One region of the Vreelandella sp. L-15 genome, then DNA from elsewhere that is predicted to be linked to it. Evidence: predicted binding sites of a transcription regulator. Region 1 holds the regulator's gene; the other holds the start of a gene.
What was found. Region 1 encodes sigma-54, which starts transcription at its own class of promoters, with help from an activator protein. Its sites were predicted from a motif close to TGGCACNNNNNTTGCTNT; they were not measured.

Region 1 (15,571 bases):
GCTTTATCGAGAAGCCTCGTTTTTATGTGATCGCTTGGGTAGCCCGCTATTCCCCGATTGGTTTGGGTTAGAAGAGCGCCCGATGGAAGTGGGAGCAACGGCTAGTTCACCGTTTGATGCGGAGGGTGTACAAACCCGTAGCAACCGGTTTATTGATCAGGGGAGGGTGGCGAGTTACATGCTCTCTGCCTACAGTGCGCGTCGTTTAGGGATGCAGTCCACGGGCAATGCAGGCGGCGCGCGCAACATGCGCTTGTTAGCGCCGTTAACGCCGCGGGAAGAGCTGTTAACACAGATGGGGCGTGGTATTTGGGTGACCGAGCTCATGGGGCAGGGCGTTAACGGCGTCACTGGCGACTATTCCCGGGGAGCAGCGGGTTTCTGGATTGAGAATGGCGAAGTACAGTACCCCATTGAGGAGTTCACTATTGCTAGTAACCTCAACAAGATGTTCGCGGGGCTAAGCGGTGTGGGAAGTGATACGGATACCCGTGGCAGTATTCACACGGGTAGCTGGCTGATTGATGCGATGACAGTGGCAGGAAGCTAGTCGACAAGTGCTGACTTGGTAAACTAGCTACTGGTCTTCGTCAAACCGTGCGTCGAACAGAGCTTCAATGGCATCTAGCGCCTGTTCGGCGTCGTTTCCTTCAGCGGCGACAGTGAGCTCGGTGCCGCAGGGGGCGGCCAGCATTAGCAGCGACATAATATTGGCGGCATCGGCTTTCTGCTGCTGCTTATAAACCACGATATTCGCGGAAAACTGCTGGCCACATTTCACCAGTTTGGTGGCCGCGCGGGCATGAAGACCACGCTGGTTGGTAAGTGTTAAGGTTCTTTTGGGCACTCTGGTTCCTTTTTGCCGAGTGGGTCTTGAAACTTAGGTCTTGAGAAGCTTAGGCCTTAAAAATTAGGTTCTGAAGCTCAGGGCGTGCTGGCAGCGGCGGGTGTGGTAACGCATGGCACCGCAGGCTCTTCGCTCAGCGTGTATTGTAACCCCAGCTCACGGTGTCTCAACTGTACTTCTCCGGTCTGTTTAACCAGCTTTTTAGCAAGCTGTTCGACCATATAAACAGAGCGGTGTTGCCCGCCGGTGCAGCCAATAGCCACGGTTATATAACTTCGCTGGCTATTTTGGTAAGCCGGAAGCCACTTTTCCAACCAAGCCTGAATATCATTGGTCATTGCCTCGACCATTGGGTAGCTACTTAAAAACGCCACTATATTAGCATCACGCCCTGTAAATTGGCGCAGGGTAGGGTCCCAATAAGGGTTGGGCAGGCAGCGAACATCGAAGACTAAGTCGGCATCCATGGGTACGCCGCGTTTGTAGCCAAACGACTCAAACGTCAGTGTTAGCTGATCTTTTCGCTGGTGGGCGACTTGATCAGTAATGCGGCGTCTCAGGTCATGCACGGATAAGCGCGACGTATCGATCAACAAGTCAGCGAGATCGCGAATTTCAAGCAGCGTCTCTTCTTCTTTATTGATGGCCTCTTCCAACGTCATTTCGCTATCCCGGGTAAGCGGGTGGCGACGGCGGGTGGCTGAGTAACGCTCCAAAAGAATGCGCGCATCCGTGGTCAGATAGATGACCTGAAAACGAATTTCTCGCTGGCGTAGTTCTTCCAGTAAAGCTGGGAGGCGTTCAAGCGCCGTAGGAAGGTTGCGCGCGTCAATGCTCACTGCTAAGTGAGTGCGCTCGCCTTGCTCACGTAGTTCATCAACTAATGAGCCCAGCAGCATGGCGGGTAAATTGTCGATAGCGTAGTAGCCAAGATCCTCTAGCGCTTGTAAGGCGATAGATTTACCGGACCCTGAACGGCCGCTAATGATCACCAGTTGCATAGCGTCTCTCTTGGCTTGCATGGGAGGAAATTATCGCTGCGTGCAGTGGCCACCGCCCATAAAGCCTAGGCGGCTTGTTCGCGAATCTTGGCGGTAATAAGTGCTAAGAGTTCGCGCTGACTATCGGCTTTACGTAACTGCTGACGCGTATGGGCGTCGTTCATAATAGTAGCCACTTGGCCAAGCAGTGCTAGGTGGGTGTCATCTGCCTCTTCTGGTACCAGCAGCACAAACACAAGATCCACCGGGTCGCCATCAATGGCGTCGAAGTCTACTGGCTCAGCAAGCTTTAAAAAGCCAGCAATGGGTGCGCTACAGTGAGGACTGCGAGCGTGGGGGATGGCAACCCCGTTGCCTATCCCCGTACTGCCTAGTCGCTCGCGGCCAATGAGTCGGCTAAACACCTCTTGGCTATCTAGGCTGGGTGTATTTTGGGCGATAAAGGTGCTGAAAAACTCCAGCACCCGTTTTTTGCTGCCCCCGGGAACGTCATAAAGCACGCGCTCCGGGGGGAGGATGGTTTCCAACGTCATTGAGTTAACGCACACCAGCGCCCTGGGCGCGAGCTTGTGCTTTTTCCTTATGTTTAACGAGTTGACGATCGATTTTGTCTGCTAGCGCATCAATAGCGGCATACATGTCGTTATCAAGCGCTTCGGCGTGAAGGTCTGCACCGGCAGCGTGCAGTGTGCAGGCTGCTTGCTGGCGCTCCTTCTCAACAGATAAGGTCACTTGCACCGTGGTAATGTTGTCGTAGTGGCGTTCAACGCGCTCTAGCTTTTCGTTAACGTAGTCGCGCAAGGCGTCAGTCAGTTCAACGTGATGACCAGTGATGTTTACTTGCATTGACGTGCTCCTTATCCATCGGACTGTACTTCGATTGTAACCCTTTTTACGCTATTGCAAAGCCCTTGCGTTGAGTTTGTTCATACGTACCGCTTAACTAGCGTAAACGGCGGCGCTCACTTGACGAGGGAATGCCCATTGACTCCCGATATTTTGCGACAGTACGCCGTGCAACGCTAATGCCCCCCTCTTCAAGCAGAGTCACCAAGCGGCTATCGGAGAGCGGTTTTCCTGAGGGCTCATCCTGAATCAGCTTTTTGATGCGGGCGCGAATGGCTGTGCTGGAGTGGCTGTCGCCGCCGTCTTGGCCGCTTACCTGGCTTGAGAAGAAGTACTTAAGCTCGAAAACGCCCCGTGGCGTGTGAATAAATTTCTGCGTGGTCACACGAGATATGGTGGATTCGTGCATCTCTACCGCTTCAGCAATATCCGCTAAAATCAGCGGTTTCATTGCTTCTTCGCCATGCTCCAGAAAGCCAATTTGGCGTGCAATAATTTCACGCCCAACTCGTAGCAGCGTGTCATTGCGACTCGATAAGCTTTTGATCAGCCAGCGGGCTTCTTGGAGGTGCTCTTTGAGGAACTGGTTGTCTTGGCTTTTGTCTGCGCGTTTGATCAAGCTGGCGTAGTCGGGCTGTATACGCAAGCGTGGTAGTGCTTCTGGATTGAGCTCTAAATGCCAACCTTCATTGTCGTGCCGAACGACTAGGTCGGGGGTGATGTAGCTGTCGTCGGTAACGCCATAGGTGCTCCCAGGGCGTGGGTCAAGGCTGCGAATTAAACGGATGACATCGTCAAGCTGCTCGTCATCAAGGCTTAAACGGCGCTTGAGAAGCCGCATATCGTCTTTGCCTAATGCTTCCAAAAACTGGCGAACCAGCCGTTTGGCGGGCATTAGCAGAGGGGTGTCCTCAGGTAGTGAGGCGAGTTGCAGCATCAGGCATTCACGCAGGTCTCGGGCAAAGACGCCGGTGGGCTCAAATTGCTGCAAGCGCAGCAGGGTATTTTCCACTTCCCGCTGGCTTAAGCTGTCATGGCCTTGGGCTTTTAATCCTTCCCGAATGTCATTAAGCGGCTGGGTGAGATAGCCGTTGGCATCCAGCGCATCAATCAGGCTTTCCGCGATGGCGTATTCTCGCGGGCTAAAGTCTGTCATGGCCAGTTGCCATAGCAGGTGGCCATGTAGGCTTTGTCCAGCGGCTTGGCGCTCGAAGTCGGGGCCTTCACTGCTGCCACCCAGGCTGCCTATGTCTTGATAGGTATCTGACCAGTCACTGTCGACGGAGAGTTCGTTGGGGATGCTCTCGGACCACTCAGCCTCTTGAGGCTCACTGACAGCCTGCTCGCCAAACTCATCTTCTTGCTCAAGCATGGGATTGGCATCTAGCGCTTGCTGAATTTCTTGACGAAGGTCCAGCGTCGATAGCTGAAGCAGGGCGATAGCCTGCTGCAGCTGAGGTGTCATGGTCAGCTGTGTGCCGATACGCAATTGGAGAGAAGCTTTCATGACCATCTGAGAACCACTCGTTAATCAGAAAGCTCCACCCTAGAGCGAGTTATGGCTTGGTGCAAGTGCAATAAGCATGCCACTAAAAGAAATGCTTCTGCAGGTCACTGTTTAAAGGCGGAAATCAGCGCCTAAATAGACATCTCGAACCTTCTGGTTGTTGAGGATTTCCTGGGCGTTTCCACTGGCAATGATGTGACCGTCGCCAACAATGTAGGCAATATCACAAATATCCAGCGTTTCACGAACGTTATGGTCGGTGATCAATACGCCAATGTGGCGTTTCTTTAACGCTCGAATGATAGCTTTAATTTCCCCAACGGAAATCGGGTCAACCCCGGCAAAAGGTTCATCCAGCAGGATAAAGGCCGGTTCGGTGGCCAATGAGCGGGCGATTTCAACACGGCGGCGTTCGCCCCCAGAAAGACTCATGCCTAAGTTGTCGCGTATATGAGTGATGTGAAAATCTTCAAGTAGTAACTCAAGTTGTGCTTCCCGGGCGCTTCGATCAAGCTCTTTGCGTGTCTCTAAAATGGCCATAATGTTGTCAGCCACGGAGAGCTTGCGGAAGATGGAAGCTTCCTGGGGTAGATAACCAATCCCTGCCATGGCGCGTTCATGCATAGGAGCATGAGTGAGGTCAAGGTCGTCAATGCCTACTTTGCCCGCATCCAATTTGACCAACCCCACAATCATATAAAACGAGGTGGTTTTACCTGCACCATTAGGGCCAAGTAGCCCAACCACGCTACCTTGAGTGATTTCCAGATTAATATCTTTAACCACACGGCGGCGCTTATAGCTCTTCGCTAAATGATGGGCGTAGAGCGTTTTTACTGGTGTGGGGACTGGGGATGTTGATGCTGCCACGTGGCCACTTCCTATTGTTCGGGCTGAAGGGTCATACGAATACGCTGATTTTCACTGCCGCTAACGTCAGAGCGTGCTTGTACTACTTCTTGATCGATAAAGTACTCTAAACGTCCACCTTGGAAGTGATCTCCTTGCTGGGTCAGCTCAGCTTGGTCAATCAGCTCAACCCGGCGTTCGGAAACGTGATAAATAATCCGACGCGCCCAGCCTTCTATAGGGGTTTCTTGGTCTTCAATTTGGTTACGCAAGTAAGCACGCTCGCCCGTAGCGATGGCGCGAGACAACTCGCCAGCATTGTTACGCTGAATTTCGACACGCTCTCCGCGTAGCTGCATATTGCCTTGGCGAATGTCAACGTTACCGGTGTACACGGCTGTCCCTGCTCGTTGGTCAAGGTCTAACCGGTCGGCCTCCACATGAATAGGCGCTTGGTTTTGTGCCGCTACAGGCAGTGCAATTGTGACAAGCGGCACGGCTAGGGCAAGAAGTGCAGTGCGGATTAGAGCATTCATCAGATTTTGCGCGAGAAACCCGGTGCTTTAGCGCCGGGAGGGATAGCGCGTCGCCCGCAGGGCGACTGGGTTACGCCACCGCCTGTCCCGCTCCTCCTGTTAGGTGGGTGAAGGGTGTAAAGTGATAGCCGTAGCCATCACCGCGTTGGATGAGGGTGCAGTATTTGTGCGAGATGCCTTGCACGGCCCCCTGTTCGGTCTGGATGTTAAAACTGCCGGTTTTGCGTACCGCGACACGCCCCGTATGGGTACCTGCTTTCTTGCCAGTCGGTACCATCGCACGCACCATGTCGCCGGTTTGAAAGCCGTGCACCTGCTTCTGCCGCATCAGATAGCCACGCGGAAACCCGTGTTTCGTTAAGCGGGTGCGCTGATAGCTACCACGCCCCATCGCCTTGATGGTTAATGTGGGCACCTGCCAAGCATGTAGTGCGTCGAACGCACCGACACAGGCCGCGTCTAGAGCATGGGTTTTAGGAATGCCCAGTCGCTGGCGGTTGTACTTGGTGCGACCGCCGGTGCCGACAGCCACCGGCAAGCTAGTCGCTTTGAGCGCATTAAACAGCGCCCAGCGCGTGGCATTGATCGCGCTGGCATCGCGCAGCGGTTGCTTGAGCTGGCGCTGCACACGCTCAAGCCGAGCGTTAGCGGTGTGGCCGTTGGCTTTCAGGCGCTTTTTCAGGCCTTTGTCAGTGGCGAAAAAATCCACCAGTGACAGCGCATCCTTGCTCTGGTTGCAGGGGTGGCAGCTTAGGGTCAAATTACTGACGCGGTTCGAGCCGCCCCGCGAGCGCGGTATCACATGCTCGATCTCCAGCGGCGTATCGGCGGTGCCGCAATAGGCACATTCACGGCCCCATTTTTCCAGCAGGTACTCGCGTACTTCGTAGCCCAGCAGCGTGCCTTGCTGGTACTCCACGCCGTTGATCTCGGGGTTATCCAGCTTCTGCGTATCAAAGCGCACCAACTCTTGGCTGATGGCGGTTACAGGCGCTAAACGATTCAACCGGTTCACCCAGGCCGTGACGGTATCGACGCGATGCTGCAGCGACGGTGCCAGCCAGCCCTTGGGTTTGGTGCGATTATTGAAGCGCGGGGCGCGGTAACGCAGGTTGGCACTGCGGCGGCGACGCCGAAAGGCGGCGCGTTGTTGTAATGCCTTTTTGATCTGATAACCGCGATGGATTAGTTCAAACAGGCACAGCACATGCCGCTGCTGACTGTCCGGTTCGCGTATCAGCGCCAGCCCGGTCGTTTTGCTGCCAGGGTCGATGCCCAGGCTTAGTGGCTGCGTGCTACCGCCCACTCGATCTTTCAGCCGGATCGTGAACGGATAGCGCTTATGCACCACGGCACGCCCGCGCTGTAGCAGCAACCGAGCCCGTTTTTCACTGCACGGCATCAGCGGCTGCTTCTTTTTGTCCAGTACGAAAATCGCCATGCGATTTCCTCCTAATCAATGCCCTTACGGACCTTGTGTCGCGGGGCTTGCGCCCCGTCTCCCCTCGGGAATGTCGATAACCGGCTCCTGCCTTGTGGCAGCGATCAAGATCTTCGGCGTTTTACCTTGCGCCAGCATGATCTTGACCTTTCAGAGCCACGGACTGAGGAAGCATCCGTGGGTGAGTCTTGGCGACCTGTTATCAACGTAGCGGGTTGGCTACCGCTCTCCCTGGTCAACCGGGCTTGTTGTCACAAGCTCCCGCCTTCAGGCGGGGGTAGTTGACCGCGACTCCTAAGGGGAACGGGTGGCCGGCGGATGAACGCCGCGCACGTTGTTGGTTAAACGGACTTGGCTGTCATCCAGCCATACATCCATTCGGGAGGCTTCCATACGCTGAGGGGGCTGCTGCAACACTACGTGGGTGTCGCTCCAGGCATGCCGGGTGGTCCCGTCGTAGTTTAATAGTTCGCTATCAAGCTGCCACCCCTCTTCAGGCGCTAGTAGCCGCGCGGAGCCTGCCAATGTTAATGCTTGGGTTTCAGTATTGAGGGTGCCAGTGTTCGCCGTGGCGAGCCACTCACGTTGTTCGCTATCAAACAGCGTGGCACGGGGTGACAACACGTCAGTCATTGCCGTTTGCGGAGTATGCACCAGCCGTGGGGTTACCAGAGATTGCTGAATAGTGCCTGTTTCGCCAAATAGGGTAATTTCGGCATTCTCTAATACGTGCCCAGGTTCCTGGGCACGAGCTTCAGAGTCAATCTCAGTCTCCTGGGGGCCGCGAGGGTCTAGCCAAACCAGCACGCCGCCTAGGGCGATGACCATTGCCGTGATCCAGACCCGTTTTCTTACCCTAAAGCGCATTATGGCTGTCCGTGCAGATACGTATCGAGTACGGCATCCCAGTGCCCTTGGGACGTTAGGAGCGTATCGCAAATTTCACGCACAGCCCCGTGTCCGCCAAGGCGTTCAGTGATCCAGTCGGCATGGGGGTGCATGTAGTCCGGAGCATTGGGGACCGTAATACCGACACCGGAGCGCTTGATCGGAGCAAGATCAGGTAGGTCATCTCCACAGTAGGCGACCTGTTCTAAGGTGATATCAAGCCGCTGACAAAGCGCTCTCAGGGTAGTGAGTTTGTCTTCACAGCCCTGGTATACGTGAGTGATTCCTAAGGCAGCAGCGCGCTGGCTCACCATAGGTGAATCACGGCCGGTAATCAGCGCCACATGGATGCCGACACGCTTGAGTAACTTCAGGCCATGACCGTCCTGGGTGTGAAACGCTTTGATTTCGATACCGTCAGCCTGAAAATAGAGACGGCCGTCAGTAAGTACACCGTCTACATCAATCGCAAGCAGTTTTACGCGGCGAAGTCGGTCGAGTAGTGCATCAGGTAGGGCCATAAAGCCTCCATCATCCATTGCCAAAAAAGCAGTATAAAGTCGTTAAATAACGCCGCTGGCAAGCAGGTCATGCATATGCAGCGCGCCGATGGGGCGCTGCTGTTCATCAACAACAGCCAGTGCAGTGATACGGTTATCTTCCATAATGCGCACCGCTTCGGCAGCTAGTATGTCTGGACCAATGCGCTTGCCGGGGCGCGTCATTACGTCATCTACCTGAACATCGCGCAGGTCGTGGTGTTGGTCTAGCGTGCGACGCAAGTCGCCGTCGGTATAGACCCCGGCAAGACGGCCTTCGCTATCCACCACGCAGGTAAAGCCCAGCCCTTGGCGTGTTATCTCAAGTAGTGCATCGCGCAGCGGGCTGCCCAGCGCTACTTGAGGGAGCCGTGAGCCATCGTGCATTAAGTCGCTAACACGCAGTAGTAAGCGCTTACCGAGGCTGCCGCCAGGGTGAGAGAGGGCAAAGTCTTCAGCGGTAAAGCCCCGTGCTTCCAATAGGGCAACAGCAAGGGCGTCGCCTAGGGCAAGGGCGGCGGTGGTGGAGCTGGTGGGTGCTAGGTCAAGCGGGCAGGCTTCTCGTTCTACACCGCTATCCAGGTGGGCGTCTGAGTGCTGTGCAAGAGTGGAGCCTGGGCGGCCAGTCATACTGACCAGCGGTGTGCCAAGACGCTTGAGTAGCGGAAGTAGGGCCGTTACTTCAGCGGTTTCACCGGAGTTAGAGAGTGCCAAAACCACATCGGCGCGGGTAATCATGCCCAAGTCGCCATGGCTGGCTTCACCTGGGTGAACAAAAAAGGCTGGAGTGCCTGTGCTGGCTAGGGTGGCTGCGATTTTGCCGGCGATATGACCTGACTTTCCCATGCCGGTGACTACCACGCGTCCCTGACAGGCAAGCATAAGCTGACAGGCGTGGTCAAAGCTTTCATCTAGCTTGGCTTGCAAGCCGCCAATAGCCGCTTGCTCGATTTGCAAGGTGCGCAGTGCACTTTCACGCAGTTGGCTGGGTGTGGATAGTGGCTGACGCATGGCGTGTCTCGTTTCATCGATGTGAATAGGTGACTAGTAAGAATAACATCTTGAAGCAGTGTTTAGCTAAAGCATGCAGCAAGTACCCGCGGTATTAGTGAGTTCTATTGACGAATGGTTTGTACGGCAATGATTTGCGCGACTGTTACTAAGAGTAGCGTTAGGATACGATGTTCGATAATATTTCGAAAACACTGTTTTCTAAACTGCCCCGCGCCCAGTCGGTTTATACTGACGCGTTCTGGCAACACGATGAAGGTCAATCAGCTTATGACGGATGTTCCCTTCATACAGGTTGAAGATGTTTACTTTTCCCGTGGAGATAACGATATCTTCCGTGGCGTTAATATGACCATTCCGCGTGGCAAAGTCACCGCTATTATGGGGCCAAGCGGCACGGGTAAAACAACGCTATTGAAGCTCATTGGTGGCCAATTAACGCCAGACCGTGGGCGGATTTTAATTGATGGGCAGGATGTTCACCGCCTGTCACGCAAGGCGTTGTTTACGCTACGTAAGCGCATGGGAATGCTGTTTCAGAGCGGCGCGCTGTTTTCGGACTTAGATGTTTTCGAGAATGTGGCCTTCCCGCTGCGGGTGCATACTGACTTGCCCGACACCATGATTCGCGACTTAGTGTTGCTAAAGTTGCAGGCAGTAGGGTTGCGGGGGGCAAGGCATTTAACTCCCGCTGAGCTATCAGGGGGTATGGCGCGGCGGGTGGCATTAGCGCGGGCAGTCGCACTTGACCCTGAGTTAATCCTTTATGATGAGCCATTTGTAGGCCAGGACCCTATCTCTATGGGTGTGCTGGTGCAATTGATTAAGCGGCTCAATCAGGCGCTGTCGCTGACCTCGGTAGTGGTCTCCCATGATATCAAGGAAACGTTGAGTATTGCCGACTACCTCTACCTGATTGCGGATGGGCAGGTGGCGGCGCACGGCACTCCGAGCTCGCTAGAGGTGAATCAAGACCCTCGTGTGAGCCAATTTATGCACGGCGAGCCAGATGGTCCGGTGCCGTTTCACTATCCCGCAGAGACGCTCTACCGGGATATTCTCGGTCACGATTTAGCACTTAAGGCAGGGTAGATGCAGTCTAAATTTTCTCACTACACGGCGCGGGTTACCCGTCTGGGTCGGAAAGGGTGTGATGTGGTCGAGGCCCTGGGGCGCGCCACGGTGTTTCTCGCCCAATCGGCAGTGGGCGTGCCTTCTCGAGAAGGGTGGTCGCTTTGGTTGCGTCAAATGCACTTTGTTGGTGTGCTGTCGTTGGCCATTGTGCTGGTGTCAGGGCTGTTTATTGGCATGGTGCTGGCGCTTCAGGGATATACCATTTTGGTGGATTTCGGCGCCGAGCAGGCGCTGGGCCAAATGGTGGCGCTTTCGCTACTACGTGAGCTGGCTCCTGTAGTGGCAGCACTGCTGTTTGCCGGGCGGGCAGGGTCTGCATTAACGGCTGAAATTGGCCTGATGAAGGCCACCGAGCAGCTCACCAGTATGGAAATGATTGGGGTAGACCCACTGCGACGCGTGGTAGCTCCAAGGCTGTGGGCAGGCTTTGTGGCGCTGCCTATTCTTACTGTGGGCTTTAGCGTGGTAGGCATCTGGGGCGGCTACTTGGTGGGCGTAGAGTGGCTGGGCGTATTTGAAGGCTCTTATTGGAGCAATATGCAGGCCAGCGTGTCGTTCATCGATGATATCGGCAATGGCATGATCAAGAGCGTGGTGTTCGCGCTGGTGGTGACCTGGATTGCTGTGTTTCAGGGTTATGACCTAGTACCAACCTCTGAGGGGATTTCTCGAGCTACCACCCGTACGGTGGTCTACTCCTCGTTAGCGGTGCTAGGGCTGGATTTCGTTTTAACCGCCGTTATGTTCGGCGGCCTTTAAGGGTGGAGTAATGTCATGAAGCGCAGCAAAACCATGGAGTTTGGCGTTGGCCTGTTTATGTTGGCTGGCATCATAGGGCTGGTATTTCTCGGCCTGCGAGTCAGCGGCTTAACGCTCTCAGCGCCCTCTGATACGTTCCGTCTTGAGGCAAACTTTGCCAACATCGGCGGTTTGAAACCGCGTGCACGCGTCACCATGGCGGGTGTCACGGTGGGCCGGGTAGAGGCAATAGAGTTGGATACTGAGTGGTACGACGCACGCGTGGTACTGAGCCTGAACAGTGACCTGGAAGGCCAGCTTTCCCAGGATACCACGGCGGCCATTCTGACGGCGGGGCTGCTGGGCGAGCAGTACATTGGTCTGAGTGTGGGCGGCGCCCCGGAGGTGCTGCAAGACGGTGACACGATTCGCGACACGCAATCGGCCCTGGTGCTGGAAGAACTTATTCAGCAGTTTGTGTCCAATATGGTCAGCAACTAAGCATCCATGGTGATGGTGCGTGATTACAAAGGTGTAACGATGCAAAAGATGACAGCAACTTTTTCCCGCTGGTTTGCCCTGGCCCTGCTGCTGATGGCTTTGCCTGCCTTGGCCAAGGCGCAGTCTCAGTCGCCCGAACAGATGATTCGCGACAACATCGAAGGGTTCATGGCGCAAATCGAAGGGCGTGAAGACTACTATGCCAACAATCTCGATGAGCTGAAGGCGCTGGTCAACGATAGCCTGGATGACATTGCCGATTTCCGTTATATCGGTGCCAGCGTCATGGGCAGCTATTTCCGTAATGCCACGCCAGAGCAGCGCAGCCGTTTTGCGGATGTCTTCCGCCAGACGCTGATCGATACCTACACGCGTGGTCTGGTGACCTTCGACTACGACGAGCTGCGTGTGTTGAGCCAACAGCGTGCCCAGCGTCACGAAGATCAGGCCAGCGTCGATATGGAAGTGGTGGCCAACAATGGTCAGGTCTACCCGGTCAGCTATAGCCTGCGTCTTTCTGACGGCCAATGGCGTGTCGTGAACGTAATTGTCAACGGCATTAACCTGGGCTTGACCTTCCGTAATCAGTTCGACCAAGCCATGCGTGACAATAACCGCGATTATGATGCGGTCATCCGTGGTTGGGCGCCAGAAATAGGTGTGGACGAGCTAGAGCAGGGAGGCGACGCGTGACATCGCTGCTGTCTCGTTCAGAGGTGTCCCTAACGATTCAGGGTGATGCGCTCATGGTTGCTGGCGACCTGACAATGAATGTAGCGACTGAGGTGGCCGCTGCAGGTGTGAAATGGTTACGCAGTGCCAAGTGTTTAGAGGTCTGCTTTGACTTTGAGCAAGTCAGTAAGGCCAGCAGCGTTGCTATTAGTGTCTTATTTGAATGGCTGCGTGCTTGCCAAGCGCTGCAGATCACGGTTCGTTCGATTGTCTTGTCGGCCCCGCTCAAGCGGCTGGCCTCTTTGGCGGAGTTGGATGCGCTTACTTCCTCATCCGTTTCAGCTTGAACTGAGCGATCTTTAGAGCAGCCCACGGGCTGCTCTATTTATTGGTGGCTTGCACGGCATCGCCAAGCGTGTCGCTTTTCTTTATCATGTTCGCCTATTGCTTATTATTTCAACGACCCCAAAGGAGTTTCCTGTCTCATGCAACCCAACGAGGTAAAAGCACTGCTTGAATCCCGCATCGATGGGTGTGAGTTTCACATCCAGGGTGAAGGCTGCAATTTTCAGGTGATTGCAGTTGGTGAAGCCTTTGAAGGTCTTTCTCCAGTGAAGCGTCAACAGCTTGTATACGCAGCGCTTAGCGAGGAAATCGCTTCGGGTGCACTGCACGCTATCAGCATTAAAACGTTTACTCCGACGCAGTGGCAAACTGCGGCGGAAAACGCTCAGTAACGGCCGCTCCATGGATAAACTCATTATTACGGGCAATGGCTCGGTGGATGGCGAAGTATGGGCAAGCGGTGCGAAAAATGCCGCGCTGCCTATTCTATGCGCGAGCCTATTGGCAGATGGCCCAGTGGTTATCGGTAACCTGCCGCATTTGCAGGATATTACCACCACGCTTGAGCTGTTGGGACGAATGGGCGTTGAGCCTGTGATGGGTGAAAAACTGAGCATTCAACTGGATGGCTCTCAGGTCACTCAATGCCATGCGCCTTACGAGCTGGTGAAAAAGATGCGCGCCTCTATTCTGGTGCTGGGGCCGCTGCTGGCGCACTTTGGTAAGGCGGATGTCTCACTGCCTGGTGGTTGCGCCATTGGCTCACGCCCGGTGGATTTGCACCTGCGTGGTCTGGAAGCCATGGGGGCGGAGATCCACGTTGAAGCGGGCTATATTCGTGCCCGTGTCGACGGTCGTTTAAAAGGTGCAACGATCTTTTTTGATACCGTGACGGTGACAGGCACAGAAAATCTGCTCATGGCGGCTACGCTCGCCGACGGCAGAACGGTTCTTGAAAACGCCGCCCGTGAGCCTGAGGTGGTGGATCTGGCCGAGTGCTTGATCAAAATGGGCGCGAAGATTCATGGTCACGGCACGGACACCATCATCATTGATGGCGTTGCCTCGCTGCACGGCTGCGAGCACGATGTCATGCCCGACCGTATCGAGACGGGCACCTTCCTGGTCGCGGCGGCAATGACCGGCGGGCGGGTAAAAGTGAAGCGTACCCGGGCCGATATTCTTGAAGCGGTACTCGCTAAGTTGGAAGAGGCGGGTGCGGAGGTCGACAGCGGTGAAGATTGGATTTCGCTGGATATGCATGGCAAGCGCCCGAAGGCGGTTAATATCCGAACGGCGCCTTATCCCGCATTCCCCACCGATATGCAGGCTCAGTTCGTCGCTATGAATGCCGTTGCAGACGGGCATTCACGGGTAGTAGAGACAATCTTCGAAAACCGCTTTATGCACGTTCAAGAGCTTAACCGGATGGGCGCGAATATCGTACTGGAGGGTAACGCCGCGTTAATTAAGGGCGTTGATAAGCTTTCTGGAGCCCCGGTGATGGCAACGGACCTTCGTGCTTCGGCATCTCTGGTTATTGCGGCCATGATGGCCGAAGGAGAGACCCTGGTCGATCGCATCTACCATATTGATCGTGGCTACGAGTGTATCGAGGAAAAATTACAGCTGCTGGGGGCGAAAATTCGCCGTATTCCCGGCTAAGCCACGCGGACAACACTGGCCTTAGACCATGAGTAAGCAACTGATTTTAGCCCTTTCTAAAGGGCGCATTTTGGATGAAACGCTGCCCCTGCTGGCAGATGCGGGCATTACGCCCGCCGAAGATTTAAGTAAAAGCCGCAAGCTGCTGTTCGATACCAACTTGCCGGACGTCAAACTGGTAATTATCCGCGCCACTGATGTGCCCACCTACGTGCAGCTAGGCGCGGCGGATGTGGGTATCGCCGGTAAAGATGTGCTGCTTGAGCATGGTGCGGAAGGCCTTTATGAGCCGCTAGACCTGGAGATTGCTCGCTGCAAGCTGATGACGGCGGGCGTGACAGGGCAGCCCCCTGCCAAAGCACGCCGCCGCGTGGCGACCAAGTTCGTGAACGTAGCGCGTCGCTACTACGCCGAGCAGGGGGTCCAGGCAGAGGTCATCAAGCTCTACGGGGCGATGGAGCTGGCACCGCTCATGAACTTGGCCGATGAGATCGTCGATATCGTCGACACTGGCAATACGCTTCGCGCTAACGGCATGGAACCCCGCGAGCTCATTGCCCATGTCAGCACGCGTTTGGTGGTCAACAAAGCGGCGATGACCATGAAGCACGACCGTATTAAGCCGCTGCTAGCGCGCCTGGAAAGTGCTGTAAAAAAGCGTCAGACGCAGCCAGCCTATCGAATGACACGAGGTTCATCATGAGCGATACAACCACAGCCACTATTGCCCGCCTCTCGACCAGTGAAGCGGCTTTCCATCAGCGCCTCAATGCGCTGCTGGATTGGGAGGGCGTGTCTGATAAAGCGGTCCAGGCTCGTGTTGAGGAAATCTTGGCAGACGTTAAGCAACGCGGTGATCAGGCGGTCATTGAGGCAACCAGCCGCTTTGACCGTTTATCGGTCGAATCGATGGCGCAATTGCGCCTAATGCCAGAGCAATTAAAGAAGGCGTATGATGGTTTGCCTGCCGAGCAGCGTGATGCCCTGGCAATGGCTGCCGAGCGTATTAAGCGCTACCACGAGCGGCAAAAACCGACCTCTTGGCAGTATG
Region 2 (15,571 bases), on a different contig from region 1:
ACTGTCCGGCCTCCGTCGCATAGGCCACCGCGTGCTGGCAGCAGCCGCTGGGCAGGTGATCCTGCGCTAACCGCAGCACCTGCTGATTGTCTCGGTCGGCCAGCCCCGGTACCGTCACGTTCAGCGGTTCAGTAATAATTTCCACGGTTTTGCCCTGAGCACTTAACGCCTCACTGAGCATTGCGCAGTAGTCGCTAAAGCGCCCGTACACCTCTTCAAAGGTTTCTGTGGGTAGGTGGCGAATTTCCCACTCGAACTGGCACTCCCGAGCCATGATATTAATGGCCGTGCCGCCTTTGATTTTACCCACATGCAAGCTGGTATGCGGCACGTTAAAAGCCTCATCCACGCGCCCCTCTTCCACCAGCGCGGCCATAGTGTCCTCGATGAACGTCACTAGCCTTGCGGCCACGTGGATCGCGGACGTGCCCTGATTCACCTGGCTGCTGTGCGCTTCACGGCCAATCACTGTGGTACGCAGGTTGGTCGCACCTTTTTGCGCCACCACCGGCTGCATGCTGGTGGGCTCGCCGACAATCACGTGGGCCGTGGTGGAGTAGTGCTCATAAAAGCGCTTAATCAGGCTGGGGGCGCCCACGCAGCCGATCTCTTCGTCATAAGAGAAGCCGAAGTAGATCGGCTGCTTCAGCGGTGCCTTCGCCCAGGTGGGCACCATGGCGAGCGCGCAGGCAATAAAGCCCTTCATATCGCAAGTGCCGCGGCCATACAAACGGCCATCACCGCCATCGCGCAGGGTAAACGGGTCGCTGCTCCATGGCTGCCCTACGACGGGCACCACATCCGTATGCCCGGAAAGCATCACCCCGCCGGGCGCATCAGGGCCGATGCGCGCAATCAGGTTGGCTTTGGTACCGCAGGGGCTCATCACACGCTCAGCGGTCACGCCGTAATCGGCTAAATAGCGCTCAACAAACTCAATCAGCGCCAGGTTCGACTCGCTAGAGGTGGTATCAAACGCCACCAGTTGGGTCAGCAGCGCAGTTACGTTCGTCATGTTTATCTCGTTGGTTAGGCTTTTTAGCCACCCTAGCACCCCGCATTCCCTTTGCCTACTGGGCGCTACCAGCGTCTCGCCGAATGTTGTCCGTCACGACAAGTTCACCGTGCATTCATGAAATCGTCATCTACACTTTCTACTATTCAGTGCACCCAAAAACCTTAATAAACGTACTGCGCACGACCTACAAGGAGCCGTTATGTCTCGTTTCACGTTGCACGCGCTTGCCCTCGGTGTGGCGACCGCCACGTTAAGTGTTTCTGCCAATGCCGCTACCGAAGTGACCTGGTGGCACGCCATGGGCGGTCAACTCGGTGAAATTCTGGAAGGCATGACCGAGGAGTTCAATGCTTCTCAAGATGAGTACCGCGTGACGCCCAGCTACCGCGGCAACTACACCGAAACCATGACCGGCGCCATTGCAGCGTTCCGCGCAGGCGAGCAGCCGCACATCCTGCAGGTGTTTGAAGTCGGCACCGGCACCATGATGAACGCCGAAGGGGCGATTTATCCGGTGTATGAGCTGATGGAAGCTCATGGCCGTGCGTTTGATCGCGAAGCCTTCCTGCCCGCCGTGGTGGGCTACTACACCGATACCAACGGCAATATGCTGTCGTTCCCGTTTAACTCCTCCACGCCCATCATGTACTACAACCGTGATGCGTTTGAGGAAGCTGGCCTAGACCCAGAACAGCCGCCGCAAACCTGGGAAGAGCTCGCAGAGTACGCCACTCAAATTACCGAATCGGGTGCGGCCAACTGCGGCTTTACCACCTCTTGGCCGAGCTGGGTGATGCTGGAGAACTTCTCCGCTATGCACAACTCGCCGTTGGGTACGCTGGAAAACGGCTTTGGCGGCATGGAAACCGAGCTGAACTTCAACAACGAGCTGGTCGCCCGCCACTGGGACAACCTGAAAACCTGGCAAGACGCTGGCGCGTTCAAATGGGGCGGCCCGGGTTCTGGCCCGGATGCCGAACCCATGTTCTACTCCCAGGAGTGCGCGATCTTCTTTGGCTCCTCTGCTTCCCGTGCCGACGTCGCTGCCAATGCCGACTTCGAAGTGGGCTTTGGCATGCAGCCCTACTACGACGACGTAGAAGGTGCGCCGCAAAACTCCATCATTGGCGGGGCTACCTTGTGGGCTTTGCAAGGCCACACCGATGAGGAGTACGCCGCCGTAGCAGCGTTTTTCGAGTATCTCTCCCAGCCGGAAGTTCAGGCCGAGTGGCACCAGCAGACCGGCTACCTGCCGATCACGCAAGCCGCTTGGGATCTGAGCCAAGAGCAGGGTTACTACGATGAGAACCCCGGTGCGGATATTTCGCTCAAGCAGATGACGCTGAACGAGCCCACCGAGAACTCCAAAGGCCTGCGCTTTGGCAACTTCGTCCAGATCCGCGACATCATCTCTGAAGAGATGGAAGCTGTGATGACCGGCAACAAGTCGGGCCAAGAAGCGGCCGATGCGGCAGTAGAGCGCGGCAACCAACTACTGCGCGACTTTGAATCCGCGAATCAGTAAGTAAGCACCTGCTTCGCCGCCTGCCCTTGGCAGGCGGCGAGCCTGTTTTTAAGTGCCCCACTTATTGGTGCCGTTTATAGACGCAGGATACGTTGCCTATGCAAACCAAACGCATGACCTTCCCAGGGCGTTTTTTGCCCTACGCCCTGCTGGCTCCTCAGGTCATTGTCACGCTGATTTTCTTTATCTGGCCGGCCGGACAAGCGCTCTATCAGTCGCTACTTCGTGAAGATGCTTTTGGGCTACGCACGACCTTCGTGGGGCTGGAGAATTTTTCCCGCCTGTTTCGTGACGGCAACTATCTCAACTCGCTCTCGGTGACGGCCATTTTTGCCATTGGCACCACGCTGCTGTCCATGGCGGCGGCGCTGCTGCTGGCCTGCACGGTGAATCGCATGATTCGCTCGCGCAGCACCTACACCACACTACTGGTATGGCCCTATGCCATTGCCCCCGCCATTGCCGGGGTACTGTGGTGGTTCATCTTCAATCCCTCCATCGGCATCGTGCCTTATATGCTGGATATGGTGGGCTATCAGTGGAACCACCGAACCTCAGGGGCGGACGCCATGCTGCTGGTGATTTTTGCCGCCGCCTGGAAACAGATCTCCTATAACTTTCTGTTCTTCCTGGCCGGGCTGCAGTCGATCCCCCAATCGCTTATCGAAGCCGCCGCCATTGATGGTGCCAGCCCCATGAAGCGCTTCTGGACCATTGTGTTTCCCCTACTGTCTCCCACCACCTTCTTCCTGATGGTAGTGAACGTGGTGTACGCGATGTTCGATACCTTCGGGATTATTCACGCCACTACCCAGGGCGGCCCCGCCCAGGCCACCAACACACTAGTGTACAAGGTGTACGCCGATGGCTTTGTCGGCCTGAACCTGGGGTCATCTGCCGCGCAGTCGGTGATTTTGATGGTGATTGTGGTCGCACTCACGGTGGTGCAGTTCCGCTTTATTGAGCGCCGGGTGAACTACTAGCCGCAGGCTGACTGTTGGAGTCTTGTCATGGTTGAAAATCGTCCCTGGGCGAACTTTTTTGCCCACTTAACGCTGATGGTAGGCGTCGCGGTGGTGGTGTTTCCCGTCTACGTGGCGCTGGTAGCCTCTACCCAAGCGCCGGGCGACCTGCTGCGCGGCACGCTGCCGATGCTGCCTGGTGCCCACGGCATCGAAAACTTTACTCGCATGTGGCAATCCGGCGTGTCTAACGCGGGCGCACCGCCGGCCGGCACTATGCTATGGAACAGCTTCATCATGGCCATGGCGATTACCGTGGGTAAGCTGTCGATCTCGCTGCTTTCCGCGTTTGCGATTGTCTACTTCCGCTTCCGCTTTCGGATGTTCTTCTTCTGGCTGATTTTCATCACGCTGATGCTACCCGTCGAAGTCCGCATTATTCCGACATTTCAGGTCGTTGCAGATCTCAATATGCTAAACAGCTTCGCGGGGCTTTCGATACCGCTGATTGCTTCCGCCACCGCGACGTTTCTGTTTCGGCAGTTTTTCATGACCATCCCCGAGGAGATGTTGGAAGCCGCGCGGGTCGATGGCGCAGGCCCACTGAAATTCTTCAAAGACATTTTGATGCCGCTCTCGATCACCAATATCGCCGCACTGTTCGTGATCATGTTTATTTACGGCTGGAACCAGTATCTGTGGCCGCTGCTGATCACCACCGACCCGGACTACTACACCATTGTGATGGGCATTCAGCGCATGACCTCTGAAGAGAACCCTCAGTGGCATCTCATTATGGCCGCCGTGGTGATGGCGGCTCTGCCGCCGGTATTAGTGATTTTGTTCATGCAACGCCTGTTTGTGAAAGGCCTGACCGAGACGGAGAAATAACCATGGCCAGCATTACCTTGGAAGGGCTGAAAAAAACCTACGCGGGCAACGTGGCGGCGGTCAAAGGGGTCGATTTACACATTCAGGACGGCGAGTTTGTGGTGTTGGTCGGGCCTTCCGGCTGCGGTAAATCCACCCTGCTGCGCATGGTGGCAGGCCTAGAGACCATCACCGAGGGCACCCTAAAAATCGGCGAGCGTGTAGTGAACCAGCTAGAGCCCGCCGAGCGGGATATCGCCATGGTGTTCCAAAACTACGCCCTCTACCCGCATATGACGGTGTATAACAACTTGGCGTATGGCCTGAAGAATCGCGGCTTCAAGAAAGACGACATCGACCAGCGGGTGCGCACGGCGGCCAAGATGCTGGAGATTGAGGACTTTTTGGAGCGCAAACCACGCAAGCTCTCCGGCGGCCAGCGCCAGCGGGTGGCGATGGGCCGTGCGTTAGTGCGCGAGCCCGCCGCGTTTCTGTTTGATGAGCCGCTCTCTAACCTAGATGCTAAGCTGCGCGTGCAGATGCGCGTTGAGATCAAGCAGCTTCAGCGGCGGTTAAAAACCACCAGCCTCTATGTGACCCACGACCAGCTCGAGGCGATGACGCTGGGGGATAGGCTCGTGGTGCTCAATGCTGGTCAGATCGAGCAGGTGGGCACCCCGATGGAGATCTACGCCCGTCCGGCCACTATGTTTGTGGCGGAATTTATTGGCTCCCCGGCTATGAACATGCTGCCGCTGGATTACCTTGCGCAGCAGGATACCCAGGGCGTGCTGAGCCAGTTGCCGAAAGAGACTGATACCGTCGGCATCCGCCCAGACGATATGCAGCTCGCCCCGCCAGCCGCGCCCTATATAACGTTGAACGCTACCTTGATGCTGTTTGAAGCCGCCGGGGCAGAGAGCCATCTCTACCTAAACTTGGCAGGCAGCGACCAACCTACGGTGGTGCGTACCGCAGGCCAGCCGCCGGTCAGCGAAGGTGAAACGCTGCAGGTGTACGTGACCAGCGATGCGCTTCACCCGTTCAACAGCACCACCGGCAAGCGCACCGCCCATTAGTACGCAGCGCCTTAGGCGGGTAACAACGTTACTCGCCTAAGGCGCAGTCGGTACCGCTATGCCCCAATCCTATTCGCATGGCCGATACCGGCATGGTTACCTGGGTATTCAAAAAAGAGACGAGCACAAGCACCGCAACGACGTCTCTTGGTATATTGCCAAACGGCCTGGCACCCGCCAGAAGCGAGATGCCAGGCGACAGAAAGTCGAAAAAATCAAAGCCAGTATCCGTGCCAAGATGGAGCACCCCTTTCGGTACATCAAACACGTTTTTGGTTATGGCAAGGCTCGCTATCGTGGACTGGCCAAAAACACTCAGCGCCTCACTTACTGCATGATGGCTGTCTGTCATCGCTTGTTCACTTGCCTGTCTTGGCAGTGTCATTGTGCCCGCGCAACATAATGAGAAACGTGATAAAGGGACGAATCGCTCATGCGGCTCTGTATCGTTAGCGAAACATGGTCTCCAGAAATTAACGGCGTTGCGCATACTCTCAACCGGATATGTCGTGAGCTGCAGCGGCTGGGCGTCACAATGGATGTGATTCGCCCTAAGCCTAAGGCACCCGGCAGTGCCGCCTATGCCACCCAAGAACTACAGGTTAACCACCTGGCGCTGCCCGGCTATCGTGATGTTCAGGTGGGATTTGCTCGCCCGTCCACGTTGCAGCGGTTTTGGCAACAGCACCGGCCAGATGTGATTTATTTAGCCACCCAAGGCCCGCTCGGCTGGGCAGCTCGCCAGGCAGCGCAACAGTTGAGCATTCCGCTGGTGGCAGGTTGGCACACCAACTTCGATCATTACTGCCATGATTACGGCGCCTCTTGGCTCTCTGCCGCGACTCGCCGCTATTTGCGCTACTTTCACAATGGCTGCGCACTGACACTAGTGCCCACTCATCAGCAAGCCACAGCTTTACGCCAACAGGGTATCCATGAAGTACAGGTGCTCGCTCGGGGGATTGATGGGGAAAAATTCTCTCCAGCTCACCGTAGTGCAGAGCTGCGTAAGCAGTGGGGAGTTAGCGAGCACCAGCCGGTCGCCCTCTATGTCGGGCGACTCGCACCAGAGAAGAATCTGGCCCTGCTACAAGAAACGCTGCAAGCCATGCGCAATGTGCGCCCCGATATGGCACAGGTGATCGTTGGTGATGGCCCAGGGCGTGCACAGTTAGAGAAGGCACTCCCTGACGCACATTTCACCGGATTTGTGGATAAACATGAGCTAGCTTGCCACTACGCCAGTGCTGATATGTTTGTATTTCCTTCGCTGTCGGAAACGTGGGGCAACGTAGTAACGGAGGCAATGGCAAGCGGCTTGGCGGTAGTTGCTTATCGTCATGCAGCCAGCGCGGAGCTGATCCAAAACGGCCATAACGGGGTGACCGTAGCGCCTAACGACGCCCACGGTTTTCAAGAAGCGGCCGTGGCACTGTGCCAACACCCCGCCGATTACGCACGAATAGGAAGAGTTGCCCGTTTACGCGCGCTAGAACAAAGCTGGTCGGGCATTGCTGAGCAGTTTCTGCGCTACCTACACCATGCCCAGGAGGCCCACCATGCGAGCTCGCCCGCTTGTCGTATTCGATCGTCTTGACCTGTGGGAGTGGCGGTTTTGCCAACGGGTCACGCATCTCTCGCTCTACCGCCCCTGGCGGCTAACGCTGAAAACAGCCAGTAAGTTAGGCGACTGGCCGGTGTGGGTACTGCTGATTGCTGCCCAGCCCTGGCTTCAACCTGATGGCACGTGGCGGATGATGCAGTACTCGCTGATCGCCCTGGTAGCTGTCACGGTTTATAAGCTGGTCAAAACCAAGCTGTGCCGAGAGCGCCCCTTTATCACTTACCTGGGAGGCGTACACTGCGGTGAACCCGCTCGAGATCGCTACAGTTTCCCCAGTGGCCACACCATGCACGCCGTCATGTTCAGCGTATTAGTGGCCGCCCACACCCCCTGGCTGCTGCCGATTGTTCTTCCACTCAGCCTACTCATTGCAATTTCTCGAGTGGGGCTGGGGCTGCATTATGTCAGCGATGTACTGGTTGGTGGCGTGATGGGCTATGGCTTTGCACTGCTGAGCCTTTATTGGATGGGGTAAGAGTCTCTACATGCCAACATGCAAAAGCCACCCAAAAAAGGGTGGCTTTTTATTTATTATTCAATCAGTTACATATCAGGCGGCATGTCGTCGCGATCCTCTGTAGCCGTCATAAATGATGTTTTAAACATCATGTACAGGCCCCCCCCCGAAAACCCTAGAAACAGCACGAACATGCAGAACATCAATACCATCACCATAGCGCTTGTCCCTGTCAGTGTGCGGCCGATGCGTTGACGTCTTATAACCGCTGATTTTGGTTTACCCGAAAGGATAGACCAAAATACTTTGCATATCTGTACAGGAACTATGCAACACCCCTAAGGCGAGAAAAAACGTTATATAAATCAATGTATTAATGATTGAAAAATAAACGCAAAAAAACCACCTCACAGTTGCGAGATGGCTGTTTTGCATCGCTGCCACTCCTTGGCTTCGATGATCAGCACGGCCTTATGCTGATAAGAGTGAGCAGGCTAAGAGTCCATTCACGTCCATGATGCTTACTGGGCCTCCTGCCCTCCTCTACTGCCTATTAGCCTGCTCACGCTTTGATGGGTTGGAACTTGGTTGCTAACAGTGAAATTGGTTAAATCATCAATGGTGACACTATAAGTATTAACACTTATAACACTGCAGGCATTGGGCCAATCATACCAATAAATAAAAAATATCTTTAATATCAATAAATTAAACAAAAAAATAAAAGCCCAGCCTAACCGAAATTGACAGAAAACTCAGGGATGACATGGATAGTATTGACACATGCGACAAATGCGCACGGTTCACATCTATGCTAAGGAGAGATAAGCAGCGTTGGTAAAACGTTCCACCTCATGGCTACTTACCGGTGGCAACCCGCACCAACAGCGCTTATGTTACTCATCACAACATGACGCCCCAGCGGGGCATTATTTAGTAGAGAGGAAAGACCCAATGAAACGCACCATTGCGCTTGGCATACTCTTACTGGCCACACTACTCACCATTAGCGGCTGTAACACAGTTCGCGGTATGGGCCAGGATATTGAGCAGGGTGGTGAAGCCATTCAGCGTTCGGCGGATTAACCATGATGATGACCGTCTACCTTTCACATGGCTTGGAGAGTGGCCCAGGGGCACTGAAAATGCAGGCGCTCAAGGGTATTGCTGAACAGCTTGATGACTGTGAGCCGGTCGTCATGGATTACCGGGGCATGGACGAGCCAGCCGAGCGATTGAAACACCTTACCGCTACTCTGCTGGCTCGTGGTGATGACCCCGCCCGCTGTGTATTAGCAGGCTCAAGCTTAGGCGGCTGGCTCAGCGCTGCCGCCAGTACGCAAACACCGGTGTTGGGCTGTTTTTTACTCGCCCCCGCGCTTGGCCTGCCTGAGTACCCAGAGACCTCACCGATGATTCAAGCCCAGCATACGCATATCATTCATGGCTGGCGTGATGATGTGGTACCCCCAGGCCCAGTGATTGAGCGTGCCCGCCTACAGCGCTTGTCACTGCGAATGATTGATGACGATCATCGCCTGCATAGCAGCCTGGACACTATCCTGGACGACTTTACACGCTTCTTAGCCCAGTGTGCGGACGCCCGCCCACCGGTTTAGCCTCAGCAACGCAATGGAAAACGAAAAACGCGTACAGCAGTCGACATAAGCACCCAAAACCTATACAAAAAATATACGTTAAAAAGGAGAGTGCACATGCTTGGACTATTTAAGCGCGACCCAAAAAAGAAGCTTCAACAAGCGTACGAACGCAAGCTGCAAGCGGCGATGGAAGCTTCCCGCAACGGCGATATGCGCGCCAACGCCACACTGACAGAAGAGATTCTTGCCGACATCAACCGCCTTAAGGCTCAAGAGGGCTAACGCGGTGCGCATCAGTTTGGGTTTGGCTGCGCTGCTCACAGGCACCTTAACCACGCACGCCTACGGAAGCTGCCGCCATGGTGTGGGGCATCAGCTAGAAGGGCTGGGGATTCAACACACTTTCAGCCTGCTGCCCTGGGAACAGGCTGAGTGCGACCTCCCCGAGCCAACACTGGCTGATGCCGTGTTTGTACTCCCTGCCCCCATTTCCGCCGAGCCGATGCCCTAGGCGTCATCCGCCAACGCAGGCAGCAGCGTTTTTAGTTTACGGGTAAGCGTATTACGCCCCCAGCCCAGCAGCTCAGCGGCCTCGCCTTTGCGACCACCGGTATGCTTGAGTGCAGTTTCAATCATAATGCGCTCGAAATCGGGTACCGCCTCTTCCAGCAGGTGCGTATGGCCTTCTGCCAAAGCATGATCAGCCCAATCGCGAAATGCTGAACGCCAATCACCGTGGACGCTACTTTCCGACGCACCGACCGTGCGTAGCTCTGGCGGCAGGTCTTCTACCAGGATTTCCCGGCCAGAGGCCATGACCGTTAACCAACGGCAGATATTTTCCAGCTGACGTACGTTGCCGGGCCACGGCAGCCGGGTTAAGTGCGCCTCTGCCTCAGGGGTCAGCACTTTGATATCGGTGGAAAGCTCTTTCGCCGCTTCGGCCAAAAAATGCCGGGTTAGCCGGGGAATATCTTCGCGGCGCTCGGCAAGGCGCGGTAGATGAACGCGAATCACGTTCAGACGGTGGAACAAGTCTTCACGAAAGCGCCCATCATCTACCAACGACTCTAGGTTCTGGTGGGTTGCCGCGATAATCCGCACATCAACTTTTACCGGGGTATGCCCGCCCACGCGGTAAAACTCGCCGTCGGCCAGCACGCGCAGCAGACGGGTTTGCGTCTCGGCGGGCATATCGCCGATTTCATCCAGAAACAGCGTGCCACCGTTGGCCTGCTCGAAGCGCCCTTGGCGCTGGGCAGCCGCCCCAGTAAACGCGCCTTTCTCATGGCCAAAAAGCTCGGACTCTATTAAGTCACGAGGAATTGCCGCCATATTCAAAGCAATAAACGGCTTGCCCGCCCTCGGGCTGTGCTGATGCAGCGCCTGGGCGACACGCTCTTTACCGGTGCCCGACTCACCGTTAATCAGTACCGTAATGTGCGAATGGGAGAGCCGCCCAATGGCGCGAAAGACTTCCTGCATGGCGGGCGCTTCACCGATGATCTCGGCGCTTAGGCCTTCCGGCACGCTCACCGGCCGCTGGCGTTCACGGGCGTGGGCTACCGCACGGCGTACCAGCGCCAGCGCCTCATCCACATCAAACGGCTTGGGCAAGTACTCAAACGCCCCCCCCTGGTAAGAGGCCACGGCGCTGTCTAAATCGGAGTGAGCGGTCATGACAATGACCGGCAGGTCCGGGTGGGCTTCGCGAACCCGTGACATTAAATCCAGCCCATCAATCCCCGGCATGCGAATATCGGTCACCAACACATCCGGTGGGCTTTCCAGCAGCCGTGCCAGCGCCGTGTCGGCACGCTCAATACACTCAACCTCTAGGTCTGGCTGCGCCAGTGCGCGCTCCAGCACCCAACGGATAGCGCGGTCATCATCGACAATAACCACCCGTGCAACATCGGTACGTGTCGCCTCAGTCATGACGCTTCTCCGGTGCAATTAATAACTAATGGAATCAGTAAACGAAATTCGGTATGTCCAGGTCGTGAGTCGCATTCGATCAATCCCTGATGTTGATACAAAATTGACTGAGCAATGGATAGCCCCAAACCGCTGCCTTCCGCGCGGCCAGACACCATCGGGTAAAAGAGGGTTTCGCGTAGGCTTTCAGGAATGCCAGGGCCGTTATCAATCACGCCGACTTCGCTCACTAGCCGGTGCCGCTCGGCGCCTAAAGTGAACTGGCGCCGGGCGCGGGTGCGCAGAATCAGCCCCGGTGAGGGGGTCTCTGCATCGCTCATGGCCTGCACCGCGTTACGCGCCACGTTCAATACCGCCTGAATCATTTGCGACTCATCACCGGAAAGATCCGGCAGGCTGGGGTCGTAATCGCGGTTGACGGTGACATGGGGATGCTCGGCAATCAGCAGCGCTCGCACTCGCTCCAGCACTTTATGGATATTGACCGGCTCATGTTTAATGATGCGGTTCGGGCCCAGCATGGAATCAACCAAATCTCGTAAGCGGTCTACTTCTTCGACGATGATATGGGTAAATTCCCGCAGCGCCGGGTCGTCTAAATCACGCTCCAGCAGTTGCGCCGCACCGCGAATGCCGCCTAATGGGTTTTTCACCTCGTGGGCCAAGCCCCGCGCCAGCACCTTAATGGTCTCTTGGCGGGTGGTGAGCGCCTCTTCGCGGGAGATCTGCATCAAGCGGTCTCTCGGCTCGACTTCCAGCAGTAGCTCATCGGCTGAGAGGGGCGTTACCGTATAGTCCACCGTGAGCGGCTCACTATTGAGCGGCGTGATACGCGCTTCCCGCTGGGTATAGGGGTGAAAGGCATCCCGCGCTTTGGCCAATACCTCATCAATACTTTCCCCACCGCCTAGCAAGGTGTCTAGACTAATACCCTGCACACGGCTAAAGCTCACCGCTAGCAGCGCTTCCGCCGCTGGGTTCATCCAGCGGACACGGAGTTCACCGTCGAGCAGTAGCACTGCGGTGGTGAGATGTTCTAATAAGCGCTGATACATGGCGTGTCCTGAAACGTCGCTCTAATAATAGTGTGATGAACACTAGCGTGATGGGATCGTTGAGAGAGGAACTGCAAAAAGCGCGCCAATTAAGCACAAACGGCGGCATGCACGGCTGATGGGCAGCCGGTGTGGGCACAGCGAGCCGTTATAGCGCACTGCCGAACAAATTCAGATACTCCTATGCACCATTGTAGTGCATTGCACTATTCAGCAATAAAAATAGTCACCGGATCGGTGCGGTGTTGAATACGCCCTTGGCTATCCAACAGTTCGGCCTGCAGCTGGTGTTGGCCCGCTGGCAAGCCCGCCAGCCAGAACGCATCGCTATGCAGGGCAGATTGGCTTAGTTCGCCATTCACGAGCAGTTGAATTTGGTGGTCGTCGCGTAGCGGCGGCGAAACCGCCACTTCAACCGGCGTCATATTATTTCGCAACGAGGCCCCCGCCGCTGGGTTAGCAATCGCAAAGCGGTCATAGGGCATAAACGGTTGGCCAGGATTCCCCTTGGCGCGGGGAGACAGAGAAGCAGGCCGAGCAGCGGTAGGCACGCTCTGCAGCGGGGCCAGCGTGATCGCTTTACCACCACGCTCTGGGTTGTCAGTAAACGTCACGTTGCCCTGCGCATCCACCACACGATACACCGTTTGAGCCTGCGCAGCGCTTACCCACAAGCCCAGCAGTAGCGCAGCCCCTGTGGACAAACCACTTTTTTGACGCAAACGCCATCTACTGATCATTACTTTCTCACCCTTATGTTGCTCCAACAAAGAACCCCGCCGAGGCGGGGTTTTTCAGGCTAATCACACCGCAAGGGTGATGTTAGCACTCTTGTTAAAACGGTGTTTAGCAACCGTTCTTAGCAAGAGTAGTACATGTCGAACTCGATCGGGTGAGTGGTCATGCGAATGCGCTCCACTTCTTCCATCTTCAGCTCGATGTAGGCATCGATCATTTCCTCAGTAAATACGCCGCCTTCGGTCAGGAAAGCACGGTCAGCATCGAGTGCTTCCAGTGCTTGGTCCAGGCTGTTGGCAACGGTCGGTACGGACTTGCCTTCTTCCGGCGGCAGGTCGTACAGGTTCTTGTCCATGGCATCGCCAGGGTGGATCTTGTTCTTGATACCGTCGATACCCGCCATCAGCATCGCTGCAAACGCCAGGTAGGGGTTAGCAGTCGGATCAGGGAAGCGAGTCTCTACACGCTTGCCTTTCGGGCTAGCGGTGTAAGGAATACGGATAGAAGCTGAACGGTTACGGGCACTGTAGGCCAGCATGACCGGTGCTTCGAAGCCCGGTACCAGACGCTTGTACGAGTTGGTAGACGCGTTGGTAAAGGCGTTCAGAGCACGGGCGTGCTTGATGATACCGCCGATGTAGTACAGCGCCATTTCAGACAGGCCAGCGTACTCATCGCCAGCGAACTGGTTCTGACCATCTTTCCAGAACGACTGGTGTACGTGCATACCAGAACCGTTGTCGCCTACCAGCGGTTTCGGCATGAAGGTAGCGGTTTTGCCGTAAGCGTGCGCCACGTTGTGGATCACGTACTTCATTTCCTGAACTTCGTCAGCTTTCTTCACCAGCGTGTTGAATTTAACGCCGATTTCGTTCTGACCCGCGTTGGCAACTTCGTGGTGGTGAACTTCCACGGTCTGGCCAATCGCTTCCAGGGTGTTACACATCGCGCCACGGATATCGTGGAAACTATCGACCGGAGGAACCGGGAAGTAGCCGCCTTTCACGCGCGGACGGTGACCCAGGTTGCCGCCTTCTACTTTATTGTCAGTTGCCCAAGCGCCTTCATCAGACGTGATTTTGTACATAGAGCCCTGGATATCGGACTTCCAGTGCACTTCGTCAAAGATGAAGAATTCCGGCTCTGGGCCGAAGAAGGCGGTGTCGCCCAGACCGGTAGACTGCAGGTAAGCTTCTGCACGCTTAGCGATAGAGCGCGGGTCGCGATCATAGCCCTGCATGGTAGCAGGCTCGATGATGTCGCAACGCAGGATCAGGGTAGCGTCTTCGGTGAAGGGGTCCAGGAAGCCGGTGCCGTCTTCCGGACGCAGGATCATGTCGGATTCATTAATGCCTTTCCAGCCTTCAATAGAAGAGCCGTCAAACATTTGGCCGTTTTCAAAAAACTCTTCATTCACGTCGCGTGCCGGTACGGTGACGTGCTGCTCTTTACCGCGCGTGTCGGTGAAACGCAGGTCTACCCACTTAACATCATGTTCTTCGATTAGCGCGAGAGTCTTGGCTGACATAGTGTCCTCCGGTATGAGCGTGGCTTAAAGCTTGTAACTGTAAGCTATCGATAAAAGTGTTATTCAACAAACCGTTCAACACGCAGCTGCATGTGGCGCGTTTGTCTTTTTTGTTCGCTTAACGTTTGCCTGACGATGGACAACAAAACGCCCAGCGATCATTTCAGACCGGCTATCGTTGTAGCATGCCGAGAGGCTTCTGCATACGATCTAATAGCTGGTGACAAAACCATCTACAATGTATAAGCACAGAGCATGCCAACTCTGCACCATTATGGCATCAAAAATTTATAATGCTTTGTTTTTAAAATACAAAAACCTATGGAGAGATGCCTCTTCATGTAGCAAAGGCCTTTTGGTTGCGCACAAAAGCGCCTTTATTTTTTATTGGCGCACCATAAAAGCTCATAAAAAGGTATCAGTGCACCAGGTTGGTTCAAAAAACCCAGCGCCTAGCGAGCTACCGTCAGAAAACTTTATCTTGATACGTAAATAAACCAACATCTACAATAAATCACTTTCAGACATGCTTCATAACAAATGAAGCCGCTTACATGGGTACGGTTTGCTTTATCGTTGACGCAACAGTGACAGGAGCCTTGCTACCGCGACACCTACGTTCCATCCGAGAGCCGGGCCTTGCAGAGCATGTGGTGCCAATAATTGTGACATGCAATCAGATAGATGAGCGGCTATCGCCCATTGAGCAGCGCTACCATGTGCACTGCTTAATCACGCCCTCGCAAACGCTAAGCGCACGGATCAACCGGGCAGCCTATGTGAGCCAAGCGGAATGGGTGATGATTGCGCTGGATAAACAGCCCCTGGCAGCACAGCTGTGGTACCTACTCTACCCACAGCTACACACCCTAGCGCTAGACGCGCTCTTGATTAGATTGGCCGAGTTCTGCCAACGCACACTACACTTAACGAGCCTTCTTATTTTTATTCACCCATAGTAAGGACGCTCACCATGCACAAGCACATTGAATGGGACGAGCCTGGCAGCGCCAGCATAGCAGCCCTCTTCAAGGACGACCCCGAACACACGCCCCCCCCCTACCCAGGTGCCGTGCTTTCCGCCCGTTACCAAGGCCGCATTGTGCGGGTCAAAGTAGAAGCCTACCGCGAAGAAGATGCCGTGAGCATTGGCAGCGTGGCCGCCATTCTCGACCA

Region 2: a site for sigma-54 is predicted at 14,639-14,656, ahead of glnA (glutamate--ammonia ligase). Genes of this name have one in related genera too.

The regions. Positions count from the first base shown of each region.
Region 1 covers NZ_JBSXNN010000092.1:74,400-89,970, reverse strand. The annotation lists gene pmbA (metalloprotease PmbA) at 1-550, shown strand, start outside; gene AC13CY_RS13975 (HPr family phosphocarrier protein) at 578-847, opposite strand; gene rapZ (RNase adapter RapZ) at 925-1,848, opposite strand; gene ptsN (PTS IIA-like nitrogen regulatory protein PtsN) at 1,914-2,381, opposite strand; gene hpf (ribosome hibernation-promoting factor, HPF/YfiA family) at 2,386-2,694, opposite strand; gene AC13CY_RS13955 (RNA polymerase factor sigma-54) at 2,792-4,207, opposite strand; gene lptB (LPS export ABC transporter ATP-binding protein) at 4,313-5,071, opposite strand; gene lptA (lipopolysaccharide transport periplasmic protein LptA) at 5,083-5,586, opposite strand; gene iscB (RNA-guided endonuclease IscB) at 5,657-7,027, opposite strand; gene lptC (LPS export ABC transporter periplasmic protein LptC) at 7,322-7,894, opposite strand; gene AC13CY_RS13930 (KdsC family phosphatase) at 7,894-8,436, opposite strand; gene AC13CY_RS13925 (KpsF/GutQ family sugar-phosphate isomerase) at 8,479-9,465, opposite strand; gene AC13CY_RS13920 (ATP-binding cassette domain-containing protein) at 9,736-10,557, shown strand; gene mlaE (lipid asymmetry maintenance ABC transporter permease subunit MlaE) at 10,558-11,358, shown strand; gene mlaD (outer membrane lipid asymmetry maintenance protein MlaD) at 11,374-11,838, shown strand; gene AC13CY_RS13905 (MlaC/ttg2D family ABC transporter substrate-binding protein) at 11,878-12,531, shown strand; gene AC13CY_RS13900 (STAS domain-containing protein) at 12,528-12,857, shown strand; gene AC13CY_RS13895 (BolA family protein) at 12,996-13,247, shown strand; gene murA (UDP-N-acetylglucosamine 1-carboxyvinyltransferase) at 13,258-14,520, shown strand; gene hisG (ATP phosphoribosyltransferase) at 14,549-15,223, shown strand; gene hisD (histidinol dehydrogenase) at 15,220-15,571, shown strand, end outside.
Region 2 covers NZ_JBSXNN010000057.1:2,672-18,242, forward strand. The annotation lists gene argE (acetylornithine deacetylase) at 1-1,015, opposite strand, end outside; gene ugpB (sn-glycerol-3-phosphate ABC transporter substrate-binding protein UgpB) at 1,218-2,543, shown strand; gene ugpA (sn-glycerol-3-phosphate ABC transporter permease UgpA) at 2,642-3,526, shown strand; gene ugpE (sn-glycerol-3-phosphate ABC transporter permease UgpE) at 3,554-4,396, shown strand; gene AC13CY_RS08260 (sn-glycerol-3-phosphate import ATP-binding protein UgpC) at 4,399-5,454, shown strand; partial or broken gene AC13CY_RS08265 (transposase) at 5,549-5,779, shown strand; gene AC13CY_RS08270 (glycosyltransferase family 4 protein) at 5,888-7,051, shown strand; gene AC13CY_RS08275 (phosphatase PAP2 family protein) at 7,014-7,553, shown strand; gene AC13CY_RS08280 (entericidin A/B family lipoprotein) at 8,490-8,621, shown strand; gene AC13CY_RS08285 (alpha/beta fold hydrolase) at 8,627-9,154, shown strand; gene AC13CY_RS08290 (DUF6435 family protein) at 9,251-9,418, shown strand; gene AC13CY_RS08295 (hypothetical protein) at 9,423-9,647, shown strand; gene ntrC (nitrogen regulation protein NR(I)) at 9,644-11,074, opposite strand; gene glnL (nitrogen regulation protein NR(II)) at 11,071-12,129, opposite strand; gene AC13CY_RS08310 (DUF4124 domain-containing protein) at 12,336-12,869, opposite strand; gene glnA (glutamate--ammonia ligase) at 12,989-14,395, opposite strand; gene AC13CY_RS08320 (hypothetical protein) at 15,061-15,354, shown strand; gene AC13CY_RS08325 (hypothetical protein) at 15,369-15,571, shown strand, end outside.